DNA from 3 places in the Lysinibacillus sp. VIII_CA genome. Region 2 is predicted to be linked to each of the others. Evidence: riboswitches for the same ligand, from Rfam matches in the RefSeq annotation. Region 2 holds a riboswitch; each other region holds the start of a gene.
What was found. Region 2 has a riboswitch for thiamine pyrophosphate ahead of thiC (phosphomethylpyrimidine synthase ThiC). Riboswitches for the same ligand answer to the same signal wherever they lie in the genome.
Positions count from the first base shown of each region.

Region 1 (8,045 bases), on a different contig from region 2:
GGTTTCACAGAACCTACAACTGGGGATGTGTTTTTCCATGATAAAAAAATAAATTCTGTTCCTGCCAATGAACGTCAGGTGAATACTGTTTTTCAAGATTATGCGCTGTTTCCTCATTTAAATGTATTTGAAAATGTCGCATTCGGACTACGTATCAAGAAGTTACCTGAAAAGGAAATAAAAGAACGTGTGGCGGAGGCATTAAAATTTGTCAATTTAGCAGGCTATGGCAATCGTGAAATCTCCGAAATGTCTGGTGGTCAACGTCAGCGTGTAGCAATTGCGCGTGCCATCGTTAACGACCCTGAAGTAATTTTACTGGATGAACCACTTTCTGCATTAGACTTAAAATTGCGTACAGAAATGCAATACGAATTGCGTGAATTACAGCAACGTCTTGGCAAGACCTTTGTTTTCGTTACTCACGATCAGGAAGAAGCACTTGCTATGAGTGATGAAATTTTCGTCTTAAGTGAAGGGCAAATTCAACAATCTGGTACACCAGTAGATATCTATGATGAACCTATTAATCGCTTCGTGGCAGATTTCATTGGTGAATCCAATATAGTACCCGGTGTCATGATTGAAGATTTTAAGGTTGAATTTGCTGGTAAGATTTTCGAATGTGTTGACCAAGGTATGAAACCAAATGAGAAAATTGATATTGTTATACGCCCAGAGGATTTAGAAATGACAACTATAGATAAAGGGAAGCTTGTAGTAAAAGTAGATACACAATTATTCCGTGGCGTCCATTATGAGCTATCTACGTATGATAAAGATGGCAATGAATGGCTAGTCCATTCGTTGAAAAAAGCTGAAGTAGGGACAGAAATCGGCTTAGACTTTGATCCAGAGTCCATTCATGTAATGCGTTTAAATGAAACAGAGGAAGAGTTCGATAAACGATTAGAATCCTACGGAGACGACGAAGATGCAAACTAAGCCATCAAAATCAGCGTTATTTCCATATGTTTTATGGATCGCCTTTTTTGTTATCGCGCCGATTGCACTCGTTGTTTATTATTCCCTACTCGATTTACATGGCAATTTCACGCTCGATAATTATAAAGCGTTCTTCACTTCTGTTTACTTAAAAATGACATTAAGCTCGTTTTGGTATGCATTTTTAATTACATTATTTACATTATTAATTTCATATCCAACTGCTTACTTTTTAACAAAAACGAAACATAAGCAGCTTTGGTTACTGCTCATTATTATTCCTTCATGGATTAATTTATTGTTAAAAACATATGCCTTTATCGGCATCTTTGGTTTATACGGGCCAATTAATGCATTTATCGAAGTGTTTGGCTTTGATCCAAAGCAAATGCTTTTTACGGATATTAGCTTTGTTTTTGTATCCGTGTACATTTTTATTCCGTTTATGATTTTACCGATATTTAATTCTTTAGATCGTTTAAATCCGACACTTATTTATGCATCTCGTGATTTAGGCGCATCTGCCTTTACAACGTTCCGTCGCGTTGTTTTACCATTGACAATGGATGGTGTTAAATCAGGTATTCAGGTTGTTTTCATCCCTGCTCTATCACTTTTCATGATTACTCGCTTAATTGCAGGAAATCGTGTTATCACGCTTGGTACAGCGATTGAGCAGCAATTCCTTGTGACACAAAATTGGGGGATGGGTTCAACTATTGCCGTCTTCTTAATTTTATTTATGGTCATCATTATGCTTGTTACGGGACAAAAAGATAAAGGAGGTCGCGTACGATGAACAAACTCTCTGCATCAGCCAAAGTCTATTTAACGATTGTTTTTGTCGTTCTGTATGCACCCATTTTCTATTTAATCTTTTATTCGTTCAATAGTGGTGGCTCCATGAATAACTTTGAGTCCTTTACTTTAGAGCATTATCAGGCTGTTTTTGAAGATTCAAGGCTACTTGTTATTTTAATCAATACTGTTATCGTAGCATTACTATCTGCTTTAATTTCTACTATTATTGGAACATTAGGAGCCATTGGTATTGTCACTGTCAAAGATTCAAAAATGCGTAATACATTATTGTCCCTAAACAATGTTTTAATTGTCAGTCCAGATGTCATCATTGGGGCAAGCTTTTTAATTCTATTTACAATGGTTGGCATTAAATTAGGCTTTGCTTCAGTATTATTAGCACACGTAGCGTTTAGTGTACCGATTGTAGTGTTAATGGTTTTACCTAAATTGTTAGAAATGAATAAATCACTAATTGATGCAGCGTTAGATTTAGGAGCAACCAAAAAGGATGTTATGATGCGTGTCATTTTACCGTATATTCAGCCAGGTATTTTTGCAGGCTTCTTCCTAGCTCTTACGTATTCATTAGATGATTTTGCTGTGACATTTTTCGTAACCGGCAATGGCTTCAGTACATTATCGGTAGAAATCTACTCGATGGCTCGAGCAGGAATATCTCTCACAGTTAACGCTATTTCTGGATTAGTATTCTTTGTAACCGTTATCGTTGTGGTTGGTTATTACTTCATTACAAGTCGTACAAGCAAAAGAACGGAGGGACAACAATGAAGTCATTAATTCAAGCGACCATCGCTATCCTTGTTGTTTCTGCCCTTTTATTCTATGCTGCTGACGCCTTAAGTGCAGGTGGCGGTAAAAGTGGAAAAGACACTTTAACCATTTTTAACTGGGGAGAGTATATTGACCCTGATCTATTGAAGGAATTTGAAAAAGAAACAGGTATTCATGTCATCTATGAAACATTTGACTCTAATGAAGCTATGATGACAAAAATACAGCAAGGTGGTACAGCTTACGATATTGCTGTTCCTTCTGAGTATATGATTGAAAAAATGAAGGAAGATAATTTATTGATTCCTTTAGACAAAGCAAAAATACCGAATTTAAAAAATATCGACCCTTACTTTTTAGACTTACCATTCGATGATAACAATCAATATTCAGTTCCTTACTTTTGGGGAACAGTAGGGATTGTCTATAATCCAAAACTAGTTGGAAATTTAGATTTCTCTTCTTGGGACGATTTATGGGATTCTTCATTAAAAAGAAAAGTATTTTTAGTAGACGGTGCCCGTGAAGTGATTGGGATGGGGTTAAATAGTCTTGGACACTCCTTGAATTCATTGGATAACAATGAACTACGGGAAGCAACTGACAAATTGATTACACTTGCGCCCAACGTAAAAGCGATCATTGGGGATGAAATTACACCATTAATGATTAATAATGAAGCAACAGTAGCCCTCACTTGGTCTGGTCAGGCAGCAGACATGATGTTTGAAAATGAAGAGTTGGACTTTGCTGTTCCTGAAGAGGGCTCCAATCTATGGTTCGATAATATGGTTATTCCCAAAACATCGAAAAATATTGATGGTGCACATGCCTTCATCAATTTTATGCTAAGTGCAGAATCCGGTGCTCAAAATGCCGATTATGTTGGCTATTCAACGCCAAATATTGCTGCGATGGACTTAATGGACCCAGAAGTAGTTTCAGATGAACGCTACTACCCATCTGAGGACCAACGTGATACCTTAGAGGTATACAAAAACTTAGGTCCAGATTACTTAGGAAAATATAATGAACTGTTTTTAGAATTTAAAATGAGTATTCGATAATTTATAAGAGCGAATTGGTCTACAAACCAATTCGCCTTTTTTATTTAAGCATTCATTTGTATCGCTATATTTAGAAAGAAATTCTACTAGTAACCAGTTGTCGATCATACAATCCCACTTCGTCTAGGTATCATCAATTTTTTCAAGATGCCAGCAATCTTTAGTTTTTCTTTATCCATAAAAAGACCTTGAATCTACGTCGTACGACACCTGCGCATTATAACTTCATCTTTAACTTTCATCTACACGGTTATAGGTAAGCTTTCTCATAGCAAACGCAATTATTTATTTTCACTAGTTTTTTACTCTCCCTACTTCAAGTCTCTAGAAAAAGCAATTCTCTCTCCTCACTCCACACCCCGAATTTTTATGAGATAAAAGCTTTTCTGGAAAATCATTCTACATATCGAACCAGTTACAGCAATCTCAACTATTAGCCAGCCATAATTCTTTATGATAGACTGTACTATATTTGATTACAAAAAGGGGGGCTTGTCGATGACCCAGCAGAAGTCCAATAAGGCGGCTTTGTATATTTTAATGTTTAACATGTTTATCGCAATGGGGAGTATTGGAATTATTATTCCTGTAATGCCTGAATATTTAAGAATATTTGGAGCAGCAGGACAAGTTCTAGGCATGCTTATTGCAACGTTCGCCTTAGCACAATTCGTATTTTCTCCAATTGCTGGGAATCTTTCGGACCAGTATGGGCGGAAAAATTTAATTATTTTCGGTCTTATACTAACAGGACTTGCACAAATCGGTTTTGGCCTTTCTACAGATGTATGGATGCTCTTTTTAGCACGTTTTTTAGGTGGCCTTGGCTCTGCATTTGTAGCACCTCCTATTATGGCTTTTGTAGCAGACGTGACAACTTATGAAGAACGCGGAAAAGGAATGAGTTTGTTAGGAGCTGCTATGTCTTTCGGCTTTATGATTGGCCCTGGAATTGGTGGTTTCCTTGCAAAGGTTAGCTTACATTTTCCATTTTTCATGGCGGGAGCTGCCGCCATTTTAGCGGCTATTTTATCTTACTTTTTATTACCATCTACAAAGCCAAATACTGCGCAAAATAGACAAAAGCAAGATAATCTGGTAAAACAGATGGCTCGCTCTGTACATATGCCTTATTTTGTTATGTTAATTATTATGATGGTATTCTCATTTGGGATTGCTAACTTCCAAACGACCTTATCACTATTTGTGACAGAGAAATTTAATTACTCACCTGGCGATATTGCCATCATTTTAGTTGTTGGTGGTGCGTTTGGGGTAATTGTACAAATGTTTATTATTACGCCACTCTTTAAACGGTTTGGTGAAATGAAAGTAGTTTTGGTCAATTTATTTATTGCGGCCGTTGCTATTTTCTTAATATTATTTGTTTCTGGTTTTGCACTAATATTAGTTGTTGCAACCATCTTCTCTACGGCGACAACGTTGATTCGTCCAGCTGTTAATACTCTCATATCAAAACTTGCAGAAAAAGAGCAAGGATTCGCAGCCGGCTTGAATAATGCCTATATGAGTCTAGGAAATATGATTGGACCCGCTTTGGCTGGTTTTTTATTTGACTGGAATATGAACAGTCCTTATATTTTTGGTGCCATTATCTTATTAGCTTGCTTCTTCCTTGCCCTGATTTGGACATTGAAAAAGGCGCCTCAGCTTATGCATCCAGATTCACATTAATAGGTAACTCTTATTGACTATTTATTGAAGTATGTTACACTTCTAAAAAATAGAAAAATACTTACCACTAGGGGAGTCTTCTAAAGGCTGAGACGTATATGGTTATATACGGACCCTTCGAACCTGATCTAGTTCATACTAGCGGAGGGAAGTGGCGCTTCTTGCTATTTTCAGTGTATAAGCAAGGCCGCTTCCTGTCGTTTGAAGGAAGCGGCTTTTTTCATTTTCCTAGTGGCTAAAATGAAAAGGAGTACACCTAACATGTCTATTAGAAAATTAACAATTATGGCTTTATTAGTAGCGATTGCTATTGCAGGTTCTACTTTTATCTCCATTCCAACTGGGATTGCTCGTGCTTATCCGGTACAGCACGCTATTAACGTAATAGGAGCCATTATACTTGGACCCGTATCTACAGTTGTAGTTGCCTTTGTTACGGCCATTATTCGAATCCTTACAGGGACAGGCTCTCTTTTAGCCATTCCTGGTAGTATTATTGGTGCATTATGCGCAGGGCTTGCCTATAAATATAGCGGTAAAATTTGGTTTGCTGGTTTGGGTGAAGTGATTGGCACTGGTCTTCTAGCATCACTTGTAGCAGTGCCCTATGCAAATGTACTAATGGGAACTTCCGTAGCAGCCTTGTTTTTTATGCCTGCCTTTTTAATATCAAGTACAATTGGAGCAATTTTAGGCATTTTAGTAGCTAGCAGTTTGCAAAAAACGGTGCTAGTAAGATATTTTAATCCTACTCTCTTTATTAAATAGTGTCGTAGGAGGATTTCTTTTTCCATGAATGTACAAAAAGCAGTGCGAAATTCGCACTGCTTTCATCTAAACTAAATTATTGGCGTTTTTTCATACCCTTTAATAGTTGTGCTACATTCGTGTCTTCTGCTTGTACAGGGAGATCCTCTACCAGTTGCTCCTTTTTCTTCGACTTCGTTAGGAAATTCCAGCCAAAGCGCCTTATTGTTATATCAATAAAGAATAAGAGCATACCTGCAAGGAGAAGCCATGTGGCAATGTTTTGACGATCCGCCCCTTGCTTTGTAAAGTCACGGAACACTTCTTGTGGTTCTTTTAAAACAGCACCACCTGTTTGTTCGGTTATTTCTTCTATTAATTTATCATTAACAGGAAGAAGTTCATATTCAGCGCTGTAAGGAACACTTAATCCCGCCTGATAAATCGTTTCCTTTTCATCAGCGATACGGAAGAAGATTAACCCCGGCTCAGCTTGTACCACAGCTCGCACCTGAGAGGCTGATATAGTTTCAAGCTGTGTGTCTAGCTCTTCACCCGCTTCATTAACAGCCACAATATCTAAAAATGCTGCTTCATTTGTAGGGTCTGTAATCATAAAGGATCCATCTGATTCTACTCTTACATCGTAGGCAACGTCATTATAACTTGGGAGCATTTGCGAAATAAGCGTTTGCCAAAATGTGCCCCAGTCCTGCCATCTTGCCCAGTCTCCTGACCACTTTCCTGTTGAATCAGAAGTAAATGCGAATGTTTTGCCAAGACCGTATTGCCATTGTGCTAATACTGGATCTTCCTTTTCGCTTTCAGCCACGACGGTAGCACCCTGCTTTGCGGTTGTTCCAATATAAGCATTCATTTGTGGAACGCCATTGGCAAATAGCGTATTCCATCCCCCTGCATTATACAGTACAGGATAGAATGGATTATCTTCAATGTACGTACGGGAAATCATGGCCGTTTCACGAGATAAAATGGACGGAATAGTTTGCTCATCGATAACATTGTAGAAACGTCCACTCCCCATCTCACTCAGAGCTTCCAATAAGTTTGCATCCGCGTCTTGACCAATAGCTACTGTCGATAAGGTTATTCCGTTATCTTTTCCTTGTTCAATTAAATCGTCATAATTTCCTGGCTGCGATTGTCCATCCGTTAAAAGAATAATATGCTTACGTTGCAGTTTCATATCTGCTAGGTTTTCATATGCTTTTGCCAGTGAACCATAGATTTCTGTTCCGCCTCCTGGTGTAACGGATAAAATGGTATCCACTGCCTCTTCTTTATTATTCAAAGGTCCAGTCTCTATAATTTCCCAAGGACGATCATCAAATGCTATAAATCCTAATGTATCTTCATCACGTAGCATTTCAACTGATCGTGCAGCCGCTTCCTTTGCAAGCTCTAGCTTGGATCCTGACATACTGCCAGAACGGTCTAACACAATGACAAGTCCTAGCGAAGGTAATTGTTCTTTCCCCTTTATCTCCATTTCAACAGGTAATAAAGTTTCAATTGGTGTTTTAAAATAACCACCTAAACCAAAGCTATTTTCTCCACCCACCATTGCAAAACCAACACCAAAGTTTTTGACTGCTTGCTCTATCACACTCATTTTTGCCTCACCGACTAAATGTCCCGGTACATTATCAAAAATAATGGCATTATATTGCAAATAACTGGAGAGTTCATTTGGCAAGCTTTCAGGTGATTTTACATCATAGCCTATTGATTGCTGACCAAGTGCCGCCGCTAGTGGTGAAGCTGTTTCATAGCCATTCACAATGAGTAAATGTGGTTCGCTTTGTACCATTGTGACACTTGTTAATTTATTGTTTTCAAATATTGCGTCCTGTCCTACTTGAACAACGGCTTCATATTTCACCAGCCCTTCACCAGTCGCTGCATGTTTATAGGTAAACATATTCGTTCCTTCGGCTAGCTCGACTCCCTCACGATGAATCAGTTCATCATTTT
Region 1 covers NZ_JBNFXM010000001.1:483,214-491,258, forward strand. The annotation lists gene ACP3VS_RS02390 (ABC transporter ATP-binding protein) at 1-945, shown strand, start outside; gene ACP3VS_RS02395 (ABC transporter permease) at 935-1,744, shown strand; gene ACP3VS_RS02400 (ABC transporter permease) at 1,741-2,538, shown strand; gene ACP3VS_RS02405 (ABC transporter substrate-binding protein) at 2,535-3,608, shown strand; gene ACP3VS_RS02410 (MFS transporter) at 4,107-5,303, shown strand; TPP riboswitch at 5,363-5,470, shown strand; gene thiW (energy coupling factor transporter S component ThiW) at 5,565-6,071, shown strand; gene ACP3VS_RS02420 (VWA domain-containing protein) at 6,148-8,045, opposite strand, start outside.
Region 1: it holds a riboswitch for thiamine pyrophosphate, as region 2 does, so the genes downstream of both, thiW (energy coupling factor transporter S component ThiW) here and thiC (phosphomethylpyrimidine synthase ThiC) in region 2, are expected to answer to the same signal.

Region 2 (8,045 bases):
ATACGATTCTCAATGGCATTATTTCATTCACTCAGAGATTAATTGAACTTGCACGTGAAGCTCGCATGGAGAAAAGAGCCGATTATGTTGAGTTAGCTTTAGAAATTATTGATCAGCAATTTAAAGAGAGTTCCTTGTCTCTCCCCTTTGTCGCGCGTAAGCTTGGCATCAGCCCCAATTATTTAAGTACGATTTTTTCAAAAAAACAAGGCTTGCCATTTAAGCGCTATATACAGCAAGTTAGAATTCAAAACGCCCTTAAGATGCTACTAGAAACTGATTTTGCAATTAGTGAGATTGCTCATTTAAACGGTTTTGATGACCCGAATTATTTCATTAAAATATTTAAACAACAAATCGGTATGACCCCTCATCGATATCGAAAAAACTAATCAAGAATATTTTCAATTAGTTGTTTTCATTTTCAATCAAGGATTTTATTATGGGTGTTTAACTTTATACTTCTTTTCATTTACCGTACAAATACTGTTTAAATCTAGTTTATTAAACAACAAATTTTACACAAAAATTAAGCATATACAGCCTCTCCGATGCATATATTTATACTTTGTATCTCACTATAAAAATTCTTTAACAATAATTATTATAATGTACTAGCAATTCTATTTTATATTTGTTATAGTTATAGACGAAGAGTTCGACTTACATTATTTTCAGGAGGTAACTAATATGACAAACGCAAATGATCGTAGCCGTCGTTTTACAACAGCAGGTGGTGCTCCAGTAGTAAGTAACCATGACTCTATGTCAGCAGGTCCACGTGGCCCTCTTTTACTTCAAGATGTATGGCTAGTTGAAAAATTAGCAAACTTCAATCGTGAAGTAATCCCTGAACGTCGTATGCACGCCAAAGGTTCAGGTGCATTTGGTACTTTTACTGTAACGCACGATATAACTCAATATACAAAAGCTAAAATCTTCTCAGAGGTGGGCAAAAAGACTGAAATGTTCGCACGATTCTCCACAGTTGCTGGTGAGCGTGGTGCAGCAGATGCTGAGCGCGATATCCGTGGCTTTGCCCTTAAGTTCTATACAGAAGAAGGCAACTGGGATCTAGTAGGAAACAATACACCAGTATTTTTCTTCCGTGATCCACTACACTTTACAGATTTAAACCACGTGGTAAAACGTGATCCACGTACAAATATGAAAAACGCTAATTCTAACTGGGATTTCTGGACTCTATTACCAGAGGCACTTCACCAAGTAACGATTGTAATGTCTGACCGTGGTATTCCAACTGGTTACCGTAATATGCACGGATTTGGTTCCCACACTTATAGCTTTGTCAATGCTGATAATGAGCGAGTTTGGGTTAAATTCCACTTCCGTACAGAACAAGGCATTAAAAATTTAACAGGTGCTGAAGCAACTGAGGTAATCGGTCAAGATCGTGAATCTTCACAACGTGATTTATATGAAGCCATTGAAAAAGGCGATTTCCCTAAATGGAAAATGTATATTCAGGTTATGACAGAGGAGCAAGCACGTGAGCTACCATACAACCCATTCGACTTAACAAAAGTATGGTATAAAAAAGACTTCCCATTAATTCCTGTAGGTGAGTTTGAGTTAAATAAAAACCCGGACAACTACTTTGCAGAAGTGGAACAAGCTGCATTTGCACCATCTAACATCGTTCCTGGTATTAGCTTCTCACCAGATAAAATGTTACAAGGTCGTATCTTTGCCTATGCGGATGCAGCACGCTACCGTTTAGGAGTAAACCACTATATGCTTCCTGTTAACGCACCAAAATGTCCATTCCGCACTTTCCACCGTGATGGTGCTATGCGTTTTGATGGCAACCTTGGTTCAACACTAGGCTATGAACCAAATAGCTATGGTGAATGGGAGCATAATTTAGACCATAAAGAGCCAGAGTTACGCATTGATGGTCATGCAGGAATTCATGATTTCCGTGAAGACGATAATAATTACTTCGAGCAGCCAGGTAAACTTTTCCGCCTAATGACTGCGGAAGAACAACAACGTCTATTTGAAAATACGGCTAATGATATGGCTTCTGTCGAGGAGTTCATCAAACGACGTCACATCCTACACTGCTATTTAGCTGATCCAGCATATGGTGACGGTGTTGCAAAAGCAATGGGTCTTTCATTAGAAGGTATGGATCTTACAAACCCATACGTAAAACAACCAACAAACGTTTAATATTCCATTTAATTATTGATATCCAAATCCAATTTTTACTCCATGTGAATTTAATCATCACATGGAGCTTTTTTGTCTTCGTCTAGCCTCCAACTGCTTACCTCAATTTGCAACATGGAAGCAACATAAAAAAGGCTTGTGTCTAGTAAATTAACACAAGCCTTTTATTATTATAGATAGATTTGACTACCTGCCTTTTTAAACTCCACTGACTTCTCCCTCATACCTTCATGGATGGCCTCAGTTGTATTTAAATCCTTTTCTTTAGCATAATTACGAATATCCTGTGAAATTCTCATGCTACAAAATTTAGGACCGCACATTGAGCAAAAATGTGCAGTTTTGGCCCCCTCTGCTGGCAATGTTTCATCGTGATATTCTACTGCACGTTCTGGATCAAGAGAAAGGTTAAATTGGTCGCGCCAGCGGAACTCAAAGCGCGCTTTTGACAGTGCATCATCGCGTTGTTGTGCACCTGGGTGCCCTTTTGCCAAATCTGCAGCATGTGCAGCAATCTTATAAGTAATAACCCCTACTCGAACATCCTCCCGATTAGGTAATCCTAGATGTTCCTTCGGTGTCACATAACAGAGCATAGCTGTACCAAACCAACCAATCATTGCCGCTCCAATAGCAGATGTAATATGGTCATAACCTGGAGCAATATCTGTTGTCAATGGGCCTAATGTGTAGAAGGGAGCTTCCTTACAAACCTCTAATTGCTTGTCCATATTTTCTTTAATCAAATGCATTGGAACGTGACCTGGCCCCTCCACCATTACTTGAACATCATGCTTCCATGCTATTTGGGTTAACTCACCTAATGTTTCAAGCTCCGCAAATTGCGCTTCATCGTTTGCATCCGCGATTGACCCTGGACGTAAGCCATCTCCTAATGAGAAGGCTACATCATAAGTTTTCATAATTTCACATATTTCCTCAAAATGAGTATAGAGGAAGTTTTCTTGATGATGGTATAAACACCATTGCGCCATAATGGAGCCTCCCCGAGACACAATGCCCGTTACCCGGTTTGCTGTAAGAGGAACATAACGTAAAAGAACACCCGCATGAATAGTGAAATAATCTACCCCTTGCTCTGCTTGTTCAATAAGCGTATCACGGTATACCTCCCACGTTAAATCTTCAGCTACACCATTTACCTTTTCTAATGCCTGATAGATTGGTACTGTTCCAACAGGTACTGCGGCATTTCGAATAATCCATTCTCTCGTTGTATGAATATGCTTGCCAGTTGATAGATCCATAATATTATCTGCACCCCAGCGTGTAGCCCATGTCATCTTTTCGACTTCCTCTGCAATCGAAGATGATACGGCTGAATTTCCAATGTTCGCATTAATTTTCACATGGAAGTTACGACCGATAATCATCGGCTCTGCCTCCGGATGATTAATATTGGAGGGCATAATAGCTCGACCTGCTGCAATCTCTGAACGCACGAAATCAGGGTCCATATTTTCTCGTATCGCTACAAACTCCATCTCAGGTGTAATAATTCCCTTTCTAGCATAATGCAACTGTGTTACATTTTTCCCCCTTTTTGCACGTAAAGGCATTCTCATCAATTCAGGAAAGACATTTTCTTGGATACGTGGATCATCTGCGCGACGGAAGCCATTATCCTCAGGTTTAATGGTACGCCCTTCATATTCCTCTACATCTCCTCGCTCTTGTATCCAAGTACTTCGTAAAGCCGGTAAGCCCTTTGTAATATCCACATGAAATGCAGGATCAGTATACGGGCCACTCGTATCATACACCCGAATAGGGGCATTTTCTTCATCTCCAAAGCTACCCGTCGTCGGACTTAATGTAATTTCACGCATTGGTACTAAAATATCTGGACGTGATCCTTCCACATAAACCTTTTTACTTCCTTCAAAGTTAGACATAATCATAATGTTCTTTTCACTAATCGCTGACATGAGCTACTTCTCTCCCTTAAATGTATTTTAAGTAAGGACCGAATCTAGCTCACCCCAAAAGGAAAATAAATAAAGGCCGAATCCAACATAATGATTGGATCCGGCCATGAATGTAAAGGGTCTATTGATTGCACGTAATAGGCAATAGCTTCTTAACTTTCCCACGCTGGTATGAGCCAGATCAGGTCCAAAGGGTCAAGAAACCTCTATGCGTTTCCCTCTCAGCCTGACTCATCAGACTCCCCTAGTTAATACTATTCAGTTTGATGCTAGTGTAGCAGATATTGCTAAGAGATGGAAGTTATCATTTAAATATTTTTGCCATTCTATTAAGTAAACAATACATCAGCGATATAAATCACAATCGTGACCGTTATACAACTCACAATGGTAGAAAATAAAACGGTTTGTGCAGCTGTTGCCGATTCTATATCATATTCTAATGCTAGACTTGAACTGTTGCGGGATGTGGGAAAAGCACTCGCTATAAATAATGATTGTGCTACGACCCCATTTAATCCCAGTGCAAAGATAATGACTAAAGCAATAGCTGGTCCGATAATTAATCGAGTCAAGCAGCTGATGAAGACTGTTTTATTAAACATAGTTTTAATTTCCATCTGAGACAATTGCGCGCCCAGCGTGATTAATGCAACGGCAATAAAACCATCCGCTACATGGTCTATTGGTATTTTAATAAACGGAGGAATACCAATATCAAAATAATTCATTGCCACACCAATTATTAAAGCGTGAATAATAGGCATTTTTATAAAATCCTTTAGAATCGTCATGCCTGATTTAGTAGACGAAATTAAATTATATAAACCATACGTATACGTAGTCATGTTTTGAAAGATAACGAGTATAACCTGGATGGCTACACCAATAGGTTGAGAGGCAAAAATCATTTGAGCTACCGGAATACCATAGTTTCCAGAGTTAATGAGTACTACACTATTTTTAAAAACAGCCGCCTCCGTTTTAGCTAGTCCAAGCCCTTTCGCTAAAAAGTGACTGAGTAGCATTTGACTACCAATAAAAAGTACAATAAACAACCCGACTTCCCCTAGCACAGACAGCTTTATACTCGTTTCATATAAATTTATAAACACAGCCGCTGGCATAAAGCAATATGTAATTAGCTGTGATAATGCTTTTAAGTTAAAGCGAAATTTCTTTTGTAGAATGGCCCCTAGTACAAGTAATACTAAAATAGGTGCAACAATTTGAAAAAAAATCATTCCTAGATACACCATATTGATGTCCCCCCTCCCTTTTAATAGTAGTGTCGATATTGCACTAGGTCAATGCCACTTACTTTCATAATTAAAACCGTTGATTTACACTATGGGCGGGGTCGCGCTTCGTTCTAATGGTTGCAAAAATTCAAAAGCTCAAATCAATGAACTCGAGCAATGTCCAGAATATAAGAATCATCAAAACTTATTTAACGTCATTTAGGATTGGTATGCCAAAATGCAGAACAATTGAACTTGTCTTAAAGGAGACTTGAAGATACTGTCAGCTTGGACGTGGTAAGCTTTTTATGCTTGAGCTGTACATGATCGAGCAACAAAGGTCCATTTGAAATAAGTAAAAAATGAAAAGGGAATCGAGCATCAACTTCTCGATTCCTTTTATCAACAGTCTGAGACTACTTAAAGGTTCTAAGCAGTTTTTTCTTTACGCAAGCTTAAATCGATTAACAACCTCTTGCAGTTCATTAGAGATATCATTCATGTTTTGCATAGACTCTGCCACTTTTTGCAATTCTGCTTGTTGATCCATTGCAGAGGCACTTACTTGCTCAGCAGAGGCAGCTGTTTCCTCTGATATAGCCGAAATACTTTGGATAGACATAATTGCTTGATTTTTATGCTCTAACATAGTAGATAACTGAGTCATTAGCTCACTAATAGAAGTTGCAATTGCACGTGACAAATCACTATTATCTTTAAAAGCCAATTGCGTGCTTTGTACGGACTCATTTTGCGATTGCATTAATTCTGCATTCGAGGCAATGACAGCAACTGTTTGCTGTGAATTTTCTAAAATGCTTTCTACCGTGCTTTTAATAACTTCTGTTTCATTTTTTGATTGCTCCGCCAACTTTCTTACTTCTTCCGCCACGATCGCAAAACCTTTTCCATGCTCACCAGCACGCGCAGCCTCAATACTTGCATTTAAAGCCAATAGATTAGTTTGCTCCGTAATGCTTTGAATAGAGGCAATAATTTGATTAATATTAGCAATATTAGAAGCTAGTAATTCCATTTGCTGTTGAATACGGCCATTCATCTCATTTGTCCCTATATTATGTTCATGTAAACTTTGAACCTCTTGCATGCCTTTTTCTGTTGTTACATTTGTTTTGAGCGATAACTCGTCCATTTCATTCGAAAGCGCAGTAATGGCATCTATTTGATCCGATAAATCCATCATGCGGTAATTCGTTTCTTCAGTATCCTCTGATTGCTTCGATGCTCCCTGTGCAATTTCATTTATGGCTACTGATACCTCTTGACTTGAAGACACGATTTCATTAAATGCCTCATGTACCTGGTTAGAAGACTGATTCAATAGAGTTGTAGAGTTTAACACGGCTTTAATAGCACTATTGGTTTTATCCAACATATTATTATAGGCCAATGCAACCGCACCAATTTCATCCTGTTTAATATATTTCTCCTCTACTTTTTGTGTTAAATCGCCTCCCGCTGCTGTTTCAATGGATGAGCGTAAAAACTTGAGCGGCTTTAGTTGTTTGTAAATGAATAGTACACTTGCAGCAGTCATCAAAGCTACCATTATAATGGAAGCAATAATTGTATAGACGAATACATGGTTATACGTCTCTAAAATTTTTGCTTCAGCTAATACAATTTGAACGGTCCAAGTTTCGTCAATGTCCTCTAAAATCATGGGAGCAAATACATTATAGGCTTTATCCTTCAGTTCATTAGAATCTATGTACATACTTGTTAGTTCACCGTTTTCCATTGTCTTACGTATGCTTGTCCAAGCGGGGTCGTCCTGCATATTTTGCCCATCTAGCTCTTTACCAAAACTGTTAGCTGTCAATACACCGTTATTTGTAATAATGGCTGCATAGCCGCCTTCTGGTGCAACTGACTTTGTCAACTCATTTAAATAATCTATGGACACATCTGCTGTTAATACACCGAAAAACTTCCCGGAAGCATTAACTAATGGTACAGAAATTGTTGTCATTAGTACCGTTTGTCCGTTTACACTATAATCATAGGGCTCCGTTAAAACTGTCCGTCCCTCTTCTTTTGGCACCCAGTACCATTGAGAAACATTTTTATCATCTAAACCCTCAATAAGAGTGGTCGTTATTTCATTATCATTTTTGCTCAAGTATGGTCCAAAACGTTTTTGGGAATCTACCAATGTAGCCTCATTTGGGTTTACAATAAGGGAATTCTCCTCAAAGATAGCCCCTACCCCTAATAAATCATCATTACTAGCTAAATTATTTTCCATTATGTCTAAAATGCCTTTGGTAGATAGCGTCTTATTTTTCTCCATACTTTCAACGATTCGTTTCGTTGTTTGTAAAGTTGTATTGGCTTTTTTAAAGCGCTCGCTCATAATAGCCGCTGATGATTCAGCCGTTTGCAATGTTCCATACTCTGCATCTTCGACACTTTGCTTTTTTATAATAATCCCTGTTGTCACTGTATAGGATAAAAATAAAACTAGAAACAATCCTATGATTAGGGAAGATAGTTTCAATGCAATTCCTCTTGATTTCTTCATCACAAACACCCCCACTTTTATAAATAATCATAATAGATGAAAGGTCGTATCTCAATAAAATATTTAGCGAATAAAGTAGAAATTTACATAATTATAGATAAAAATACAGGCATA
Region 2 covers NZ_JBNFXM010000013.1:12,251-20,295, forward strand. The annotation lists gene ACP3VS_RS16280 (response regulator transcription factor) at 1-392, shown strand, start outside; gene ACP3VS_RS16285 (catalase) at 691-2,196, shown strand; gene thiC (phosphomethylpyrimidine synthase ThiC) at 2,367-4,145, opposite strand; TPP riboswitch at 4,287-4,401, opposite strand; gene ACP3VS_RS16295 (AEC family transporter) at 4,475-5,404, opposite strand; gene ACP3VS_RS16300 (methyl-accepting chemotaxis protein) at 5,832-7,931, opposite strand.

Region 3 (8,045 bases), on a different contig from region 2:
ATAACAGCAGGTATGGATACAAGTAAACGTAATATATTTGTTGGACATGCCTTTGTGACCAAATACGGTGAGGAGGAAGCCAACACTAGTGATTCAGAGCGTCCGCTTTCTATAGGAGGCTCAGACTGTGTGAATGCTGCTTTATTTAAACCATTTCATTATACAGCACTTGGACATTTACATAAGGCACATTTTGTCTTAAATGAAACGATTCGCTATGCCGGTTCACCATTAAAATATTCATTATCTGAGCATCTACATGAAAAGGGCTTTTTAATTATCGATCTAGATGAGCACGGAAATAGTACTGTAACGAAAAGAAAGTTGATGCCGAGAAGAGATTTGCGTGTAGTAGAAGGTCAGTTGGAGGAGTTATTAATGCTTCCACCAAGTGATGATTATGTATTTGTTAGATTGACAGATGCTACGTCCGTATCTTCGCCAATGGAACGTATTCGTACTGTTTTTCCTCATGCCCTGCATGTTGAACGTAAGATTTTACGACAAGAGAAACCAAGTGAGCTTCAAGTAGTAGAGGCAGAAAAGCTAGAAGATATAGATCTATTCCGCTCTTTCTTTACAGATATAATTGGGATTCAACCAGATGAAGATACCGAGCGCCTGTTTACAGAGATGTTACAGGAATTATTAGATAAGGAGCGAGAAACAGTAAAATGAAGCCATTAAAGTTAACGATTACGGCATTCGGTCCTTATAAAAATACGGAAATAATTGATTTTCAACAGTTAGGGGAACATCGATTGTTCGCCATCTCTGGCAAAACTGGAGCAGGGAAGACGACGATTTTTGATGCGATTTGTTATGCACTTTATGGGGCAGGTAGTGGTGAAGATCGCCAGGATACAGCTTTACTACGAAGTGGCTTTGCTGACGATGATGTGTATACAGCAGTAGAACTTATTTTTGAAATGCATGGAAGGGTCTATCAGATTTTACGTCAGCCCGGACATATAAAGGGAAAAAATAAAACAGCTACTGGTAAAAAAGTGGAGCTAGCGGAAGTTAGGGAGGGAATGCTCGATTATAACATTGTGGAAAAGCAGCAAACACTTGAGGTCGATAAAAAGATTCAGGAAATTATAGGTCTGACAAAGGATCAATTTAGCCAAATTGTGATGCTACCTCAAGGTGAATTTCGCAAATTATTAACGTCTGATTCAACAAACAAAGAGGTAATCTTACGAAAAATTTTCAAAACAGATCGCTTTGGTGCTATGACAAAGCTGCTTGATGCTAAACGAAAAGAAGCAGAGAGTGATCTTGAACGTGCCAAACAATTAAAAGAACATCTACTTGGTCAAATTGTTGGTGCACTTCCACAACGTTCATCTCCTCTGTTCAAACAAATTGCGGATAATACGGAAAATATGTTTCAGCTCAAGCAAGCACTTGAAGAGGAGCTGACCTATTATAAAAAATGTTTTGAAGATATACAGCGACAATATGAGGAAGCTTATAATCATCATCAAAAAGAACAGGAATTTTACCGTTTAGCTAAAACGCTTAATGAACAATTTGAGGAGCAGTCCAAACGACAAGAACGACTACAAATGCTGTTAGATGAGCAAGATAAATACCATGCGAAGGAACGGGAAATAGCTTTAGCAGAACAAGCGGAGCGTTTACTATTACTCGAACAACAATGTATGGATTTACGAGCTGAACAAAATTTAAAAGAACAAGCCTATCAACAAGCCCAAAGTAGTCAGCTACAAACCAAGGAACTCTTACAACGAGCACAAGAAAAATATGAAGCGGAAGAGGCAAAAGAGTCTGAGTGGCAACTGCTTTTACAGCAAGAAATGCAACTCCAAGCATTGCTTCCTAAGTTTGAAGCGTATGACAGCCATGTACAGCAGCTGCAAATTGCTGAGCAATATGTGAAAACCGCCAAACAAGGTGCAGCGGATAATATAGTACTAATCGAAAAAGAAAGCGCACAATTAGAGCAGCTTTCACAATCAATTGAGCACTATGAAAAACAAATGGAACCATATGAAGGTTACTTAGAAAAACTTCCAAAGTTGCAGGAGCAAGTAACTTTGCTCATGCAGATGGAGAACTATACAAAAACGGTAGAGATAGCGAAACAGGATGTTATCGCAACTAAAGCTCGCTATCAGGACAGTAGACTGGAGCTTCAACAATTAGAGCAACGCTGGCTGACAAGTCAAGCAAGTGTTTTAGCTCAGCAGCTTAAAGAAGGGCAGCCTTGTCCTGTATGCGGGAGTACGGCTCATCAGCAAACTCATAATGAGAAATTGGAAATTGTTGAACTTGCTCAGGTGGAAACATTAAGGGTAAAAGTTTCTTCCGATGAACGTTTGTATTTGGAAAAAGAGGCAATGTTAAGATCCGCACAACAGCTTCAGCAAGAGACACTGAAACAATTAGATGCACACTCTATCAAGCAACAGGATCAAGCACAGATAATAGCTTCCTTAGAAAAAATGGAGAAAGAGATTACTAGCTTAAGGGTTATCAATCAACAGTTAGCTCAAACAAGAAAAAACCAGAAGGAACAGCGTTTAACAATAGAGCAATTGCAAAACAAACAATTAAAACTTGAGGAATATTTAAGCGAGCAGATGAAGAGCTGGACAAGACTTCAGGCAATTGTAGAGGAACAGCATAAGCAAATGCCAACAAATATTCCAACTTTACCGCAATTAAAACAAACGCTTACTGATGTTAGCCAACAGAAAATGGATTTTCAAAAATTATGGCAGGAAAGCCAACATCATTTACATGCCATGAAGGAAGCTGACAGTAATGCAAAACTAGCTGTGGAGATCGCCAAACAGAATTTTGAAGAATTAAAGCTCAAAATGAATGACAAGCGTGAACAGTTTTCAACAAGCATGCAGGAAGCGGGCTTTGTAAGCTATGAAGACTACGCAGCTGCGAAAAGAAGTGCCACTCAATTAGAGGAACTCCGGAGAGCATGCAGTGACTACACCCTTCAGGTTCATACGTTAAAAATTCAAATTTCAGAAGGAGAAAAACATCTTCAAGGAAAAGAGGAGCAAGATTTAGCCTTGATGGAGGCGACTGTGAAAAGCCTCCGAATCGCCTATGAGGATGCCTTTAAACAACTTCAGCAAATAGATGGATTTGTGAAATCATGTCAAAGCTTTATGAACAAAGTCGAGGAAACAGAAAGAGAGCTACGTTTACTTGAGAGTGAGGCTGGACGTGTAAAGGAGCTATATGGCTTATTAAATGGGCAAAATTCGAAAAAGCTGTCCTTTGAACGATATATTCAAATAAATTATTTAGATCAAATTACAGAGGCAGCCAATATTCGCCTTAATCATTTATCGAATGGTCAATTTGAGCTTAGACGCTCAGACAGACTTGAAAAGCATGCAAAGCAAAGTGGACTTGGGCTTGATGTATATGATGCTTACACAGATCAATTACGAGATGTCAAAACTTTATCTGGTGGTGAAAAGTTCAATGCGTCATTAAGTCTTGCTCTGGGAATGGCGGATGTTATTCAAAGCTTCCAAGGCAATATTCATATTGAAACTATGTTTATTGATGAGGGCTTTGGCTCGCTCGATGAGGAATCATTAAATAAAGCAATAGACACCTTAATCGATTTACAAGATTCTGGCCGAATGATTGGCGTCATCTCCCATGTGCCTGAATTAAAATCCGCGATGCCAGCCGTTTTACATGTCGAAAAAACATTAAACGGACATAGTCAAACACACTTTGAAATAAAATAAAGGAAGGTGTATTTCCGGCTTAAGGAAATACACCTTCCTTTCATTTTTTCCGAGGACTGACTGTAGAAGTTGTCCCTTTTTTTGCTGCCATCACTTTTTTTACAATCGGTATAACAATCGGCGCTAATTTAACAGCGGTTTTTACTACCTTTGATACTTTCATTAAAAACACAGCTCCTTTTTTAATTACTTCTACCTGTTTATTCTAAAAGTAAAACATTAGCGGATAACTCGAACGGCTTGAATAATATTCCATATTACGATTCCGAGCGAGACAATTCCGTAAATGGCGAACGAAATGAACCAAACGATCATTACTGTACTATTACTTGAAGTGGGATCTAAACTAAAGGTAGAAAACACAAAGACAATGAAAAATAATATACCAAATACAAAAGGAATTAAATGAGACACTAGTGCGCGAATGGAATGTCTTTTGATATCAGCATCTTTCGAAACGAAATAAACAATCAATGGTACGATGAAAGGAGCAAAGAAAATACTGAGATAGCTGAAGGCAGATAAAATTTTTTGGTTCTCCATAGTTGTACCTCCTTTTTTAATATTTACGCATGGAAATCAGCAAAGTTTCAAAAATTAAGTATGGAAGAGGTTGTAATCATTCCATGCTTTGCGTACAATGTAATTATTCAAAGTAAATTCAGATGTAACGACCACAAGGGGAGCTGATGATGTCAGCTGAGACTGGGCACGTAATGCCTTTACTCTTTGAACCTGTAAGCTAGCACTTACGTAGGGATGTGGATAGAAACCGACACTTGTACGATGTGAGGCTCTGTCCTGGCATCGTTTTTTCATTCTTGAAAATAATAAGATGTCAGAGAGAATCAAATCAGCGCTTTTCTATTCCTGCTCTTGTATCCTACATCGGAACAAAGGAGAGAATATGTATGGACAAAAAAAGACTATTAATGTTAGTGGAGATTGCAATATTTGCAGCAATTGGCCTTGTGCTGGATCAGGTCTCGTTTAAAGTATGGGCACAAGGTGGCTCTGTTAGTCTTGTCATGGTACCAATTATGTTAATTGCTATTCGCTGGGGCTTAGTAGCTGGCCTAACAACAGGCTTACTTGTAGGTGTTATGCAAACCATGTTTGGCGCTTATATTGTACACTGGCTTCAAGGGTTACTAGATTATGGCGTCGCTTTCACTGTTGTAGGATTAGCAGCCATTGTGCGCAGACCTTTACTAGAGGCAGCAAGTCAACTAAACAAAACAAAAATGGCACTTTATATTATTTTAGGTACTGTGTTTGCAGGCTTCTTGCGTTATGTAGCACATACTACTGCTGGGGCTGTATTTTTTGCGGAGTATGCCGGCGATCAAAATGCATGGATTTATTCGATTATTTATAATGGTACATATATGCTTCCTGCTACAGTATTAACAGCCATTGTGGGAGTGTTATTATTCACAGCGGCTCCACAACTTATGCAACGTAAAGCATAATGCCATCCCCCTTCATGTTGGTGAAGGGGTTTTTTATATAGTTATAAGAGAATAGCGCTTTTTGCACTTTGCCAAGGAGGCACGCATACAATATTTAAAGCGTTTAGCGTTATACGTATAAAAAGTTATGTTATATTAAAGAGTAGATATTAGATGAAAGGGACGTTATACATGATTGTAAAAACGCAAGAAGAGATTGAAGCTTTTAAAAAAATTGGACGCATTTGTGCGGAGATCCGTGAAACAATGAAGGCTGCTACAAAACCAGGTGTCACAACACTTGAACTAGATGAAATTGCCGGTCGAATGTTTGCTGAGGCAGGTGCGATTTCTGGACCAAAAGGAGAATATGACTTCCCAGGATATACTTGTATTAGTGTCAACGAGGAAGTAGCGCACGGTATCCCAGGTAAACGTGTTATTCAGGAGGGAGATATCGTTAATATCGATGTTTCAGGCTCTTTAGATGGCTACTTTGCCGACACGGGTATTTCTTTTGTAGTCGGTGATGGCTATGAAGATAAAGAAAAACTATGTCGTGTTGCCAAAGATGCTTTTGATCGTGCAATGACAAAGGTAAAGGCTGGCTCTAAATTAAATCAAATTGGCAAGGCGGTAGAGCGCGAGGCGAATGCTAATGGCTTAACAGTTATCATGAATTTAACAGGCCATGGTTTAGGTCGTTCTTTACATGATGAGCCAAATCACATTTTAAATTATTATGATGCATGGGACTCTACGATTATGAAAGAAGGTATGGTTCTTGCAGTTGAGCCATTTATCTCTGCAAAAGCAGAGCATATAGTAGAAGCTGGTGATGGTTGGACATTCATAACACCCGATAAGTCTCTTGTTGCTCAAATTGAGCATTCAGTGATTGTTACAAAAGATAAACCAATTATCCTCACTTCATTAGACGAAGACTAGGATGACACAAAAAATCCTGCTCACCAAATTACTTTTGGTAGGCAGGATTTTTTTTAATGAATAAAATGCCAACAAAGAGTACACCACATAAAAATAACGCAGCGGTTGTTACGAGTAGCTCATCAAAACCATTATGTAAAGCGATTCCTATATAAGCCCATATAAAAACACTTGGATACATGATATCAAAGTGATGAAAGCGGATATGTAGCGCAATGACTCCACCTAATGTCAGTAAAATAACTGCCCAAAGAGGAGTACTTAGACCAAAACCGTTCCAACCATAAGCTGTTAACGTAAAGCTAATATTTGTGATGAAAATAAATGTCATCCATGCTAAATAAATGGCGAAAGGAATACGACCCGACAGTGATTTGTCATGAAGTGGATACGTATTGTACAACATAAATAGATACAAGACTAAGAGTAGGGTAATGCCGAGAGAAACAATAAATAATTCATGATGCCATACGTATATCATTAATGCTTGTAAAATATTTATGCAACTAAAGAGCGCAGACTGTTTCATAGATGTCTTTTTGATGTTCATCACTAACCAATAACCGATGAATAAATAAATGACAATCCAAATTAAATGACTTCCATCAACAGGTGCAAATACCACCGAAAAACGATTAGAAATTTCTAAAGAAGACTGACCGTTAAGTTTCATGAAAAAGGATGAAAAGGTTAGGATGAGTGAGACAATATACGAAATTGTCATCAATAAAAACCGAGGCATGCTTTCCTCTCCCTTCGTGTTAAATTGTATAGGGAAAAGACAAATAAGTATAGTACTGTCACTCATTTTATTATAACGGAAACTTCCATCAATGTATCGTGTTGTTTGCTAACACTATCTACAATTTACCATCTCAATAGGCATCCATTTATTTCTTTAGTACAATAAGAATATATACAAAATAAAGGAGTGAAGCTTTATGACACAAAACTTAAAAAATCTAGACCTATCTATTGAACTAGATAAAAAGATGTATAAAAAGAAATTAAAAGTACTCCAATATGAAATGTTAAATGCCCAACAATTTTTATTAAAAAACAAAATTGGTTTAATTTTAGTGTTTGAAGGTATGGATGCCGCTGGGAAAGGTGGAGCGATAAAACGTTTAATTGAACGTGTCGATCCACGTGGCTATGTCGTACACCCAATTTCAGCTCCACAGCCACATGAGCTACGCTATAACTATTTACAACGGTTCTGGAGAAAGCTACCTCAGCATGGGCAAATCGCTGTTTTCGATCGTTCATGGTATGGGCGTGTATTAGTAGAACGTATTGAAGGGTTCGCAACGAAGGAAGAATGGTCTCGTGCCTATGAGGAGATTAATAATTTTGAAAAGATTTTAACTGCGGGGGACTACATAATAATTAAGTTCTGGCTTCATGTTTCAGATGAGGAGCAATTAAAGCGTTTTAAGGAACGAGAACAAAATCCATATAAATCTTGGAAGCTAACAGAAGAGGATTGGCGCAATCGAGAAAAGTCACCACAATATATTGAGGCTGCCAATGAAATGTTTGACAAGACCGATAAGAAAAATGCTCCATGGATTTTAGTAGCTGGAAACGATAAAAAATATGCACGTGTGCAGGTGCTACAAGAAACGCTTGCACATATTGAACGAGAGGCACTGAAACGTGGACTTCATTTAACAAATGTATTAGACAATCCGCTTTTAGAAGATGCTGACTCATCCAGCCTGAACACCTTGAATGAGAAGAAGAAGTAAAAAATAAAATGTAAAATGATGGTGCTATGACATGAAGACATGAGCTGTTTTAGTTGTAGCAGCATCTTTTTTTACATACAATAAGGTAAAACTAGGGATTACTCCTTTAAATTCTATTAGTTAAGAAGGTAGTGAAAATT
Region 3 covers NZ_JBNFXM010000019.1:32,321-40,365, forward strand. The annotation lists gene ACP3VS_RS19340 (exonuclease SbcCD subunit D) at 1-678, shown strand, start outside; gene ACP3VS_RS19345 (SbcC/MukB-like Walker B domain-containing protein) at 675-3,755, shown strand; gene ACP3VS_RS19350 (hypothetical protein) at 3,796-3,918, opposite strand; gene ACP3VS_RS19355 (DUF4870 domain-containing protein) at 3,975-4,298, opposite strand; TPP riboswitch at 4,425-4,532, shown strand; gene thiT (energy-coupled thiamine transporter ThiT) at 4,667-5,227, shown strand; gene map (type I methionyl aminopeptidase) at 5,399-6,154, shown strand; gene ACP3VS_RS19370 (hypothetical protein) at 6,183-6,896, opposite strand; gene ACP3VS_RS19375 (polyphosphate kinase 2 family protein) at 7,096-7,905, shown strand.
Region 3: it holds a riboswitch for thiamine pyrophosphate, as region 2 does, so the genes downstream of both, thiT (energy-coupled thiamine transporter ThiT) here and thiC (phosphomethylpyrimidine synthase ThiC) in region 2, are expected to answer to the same signal.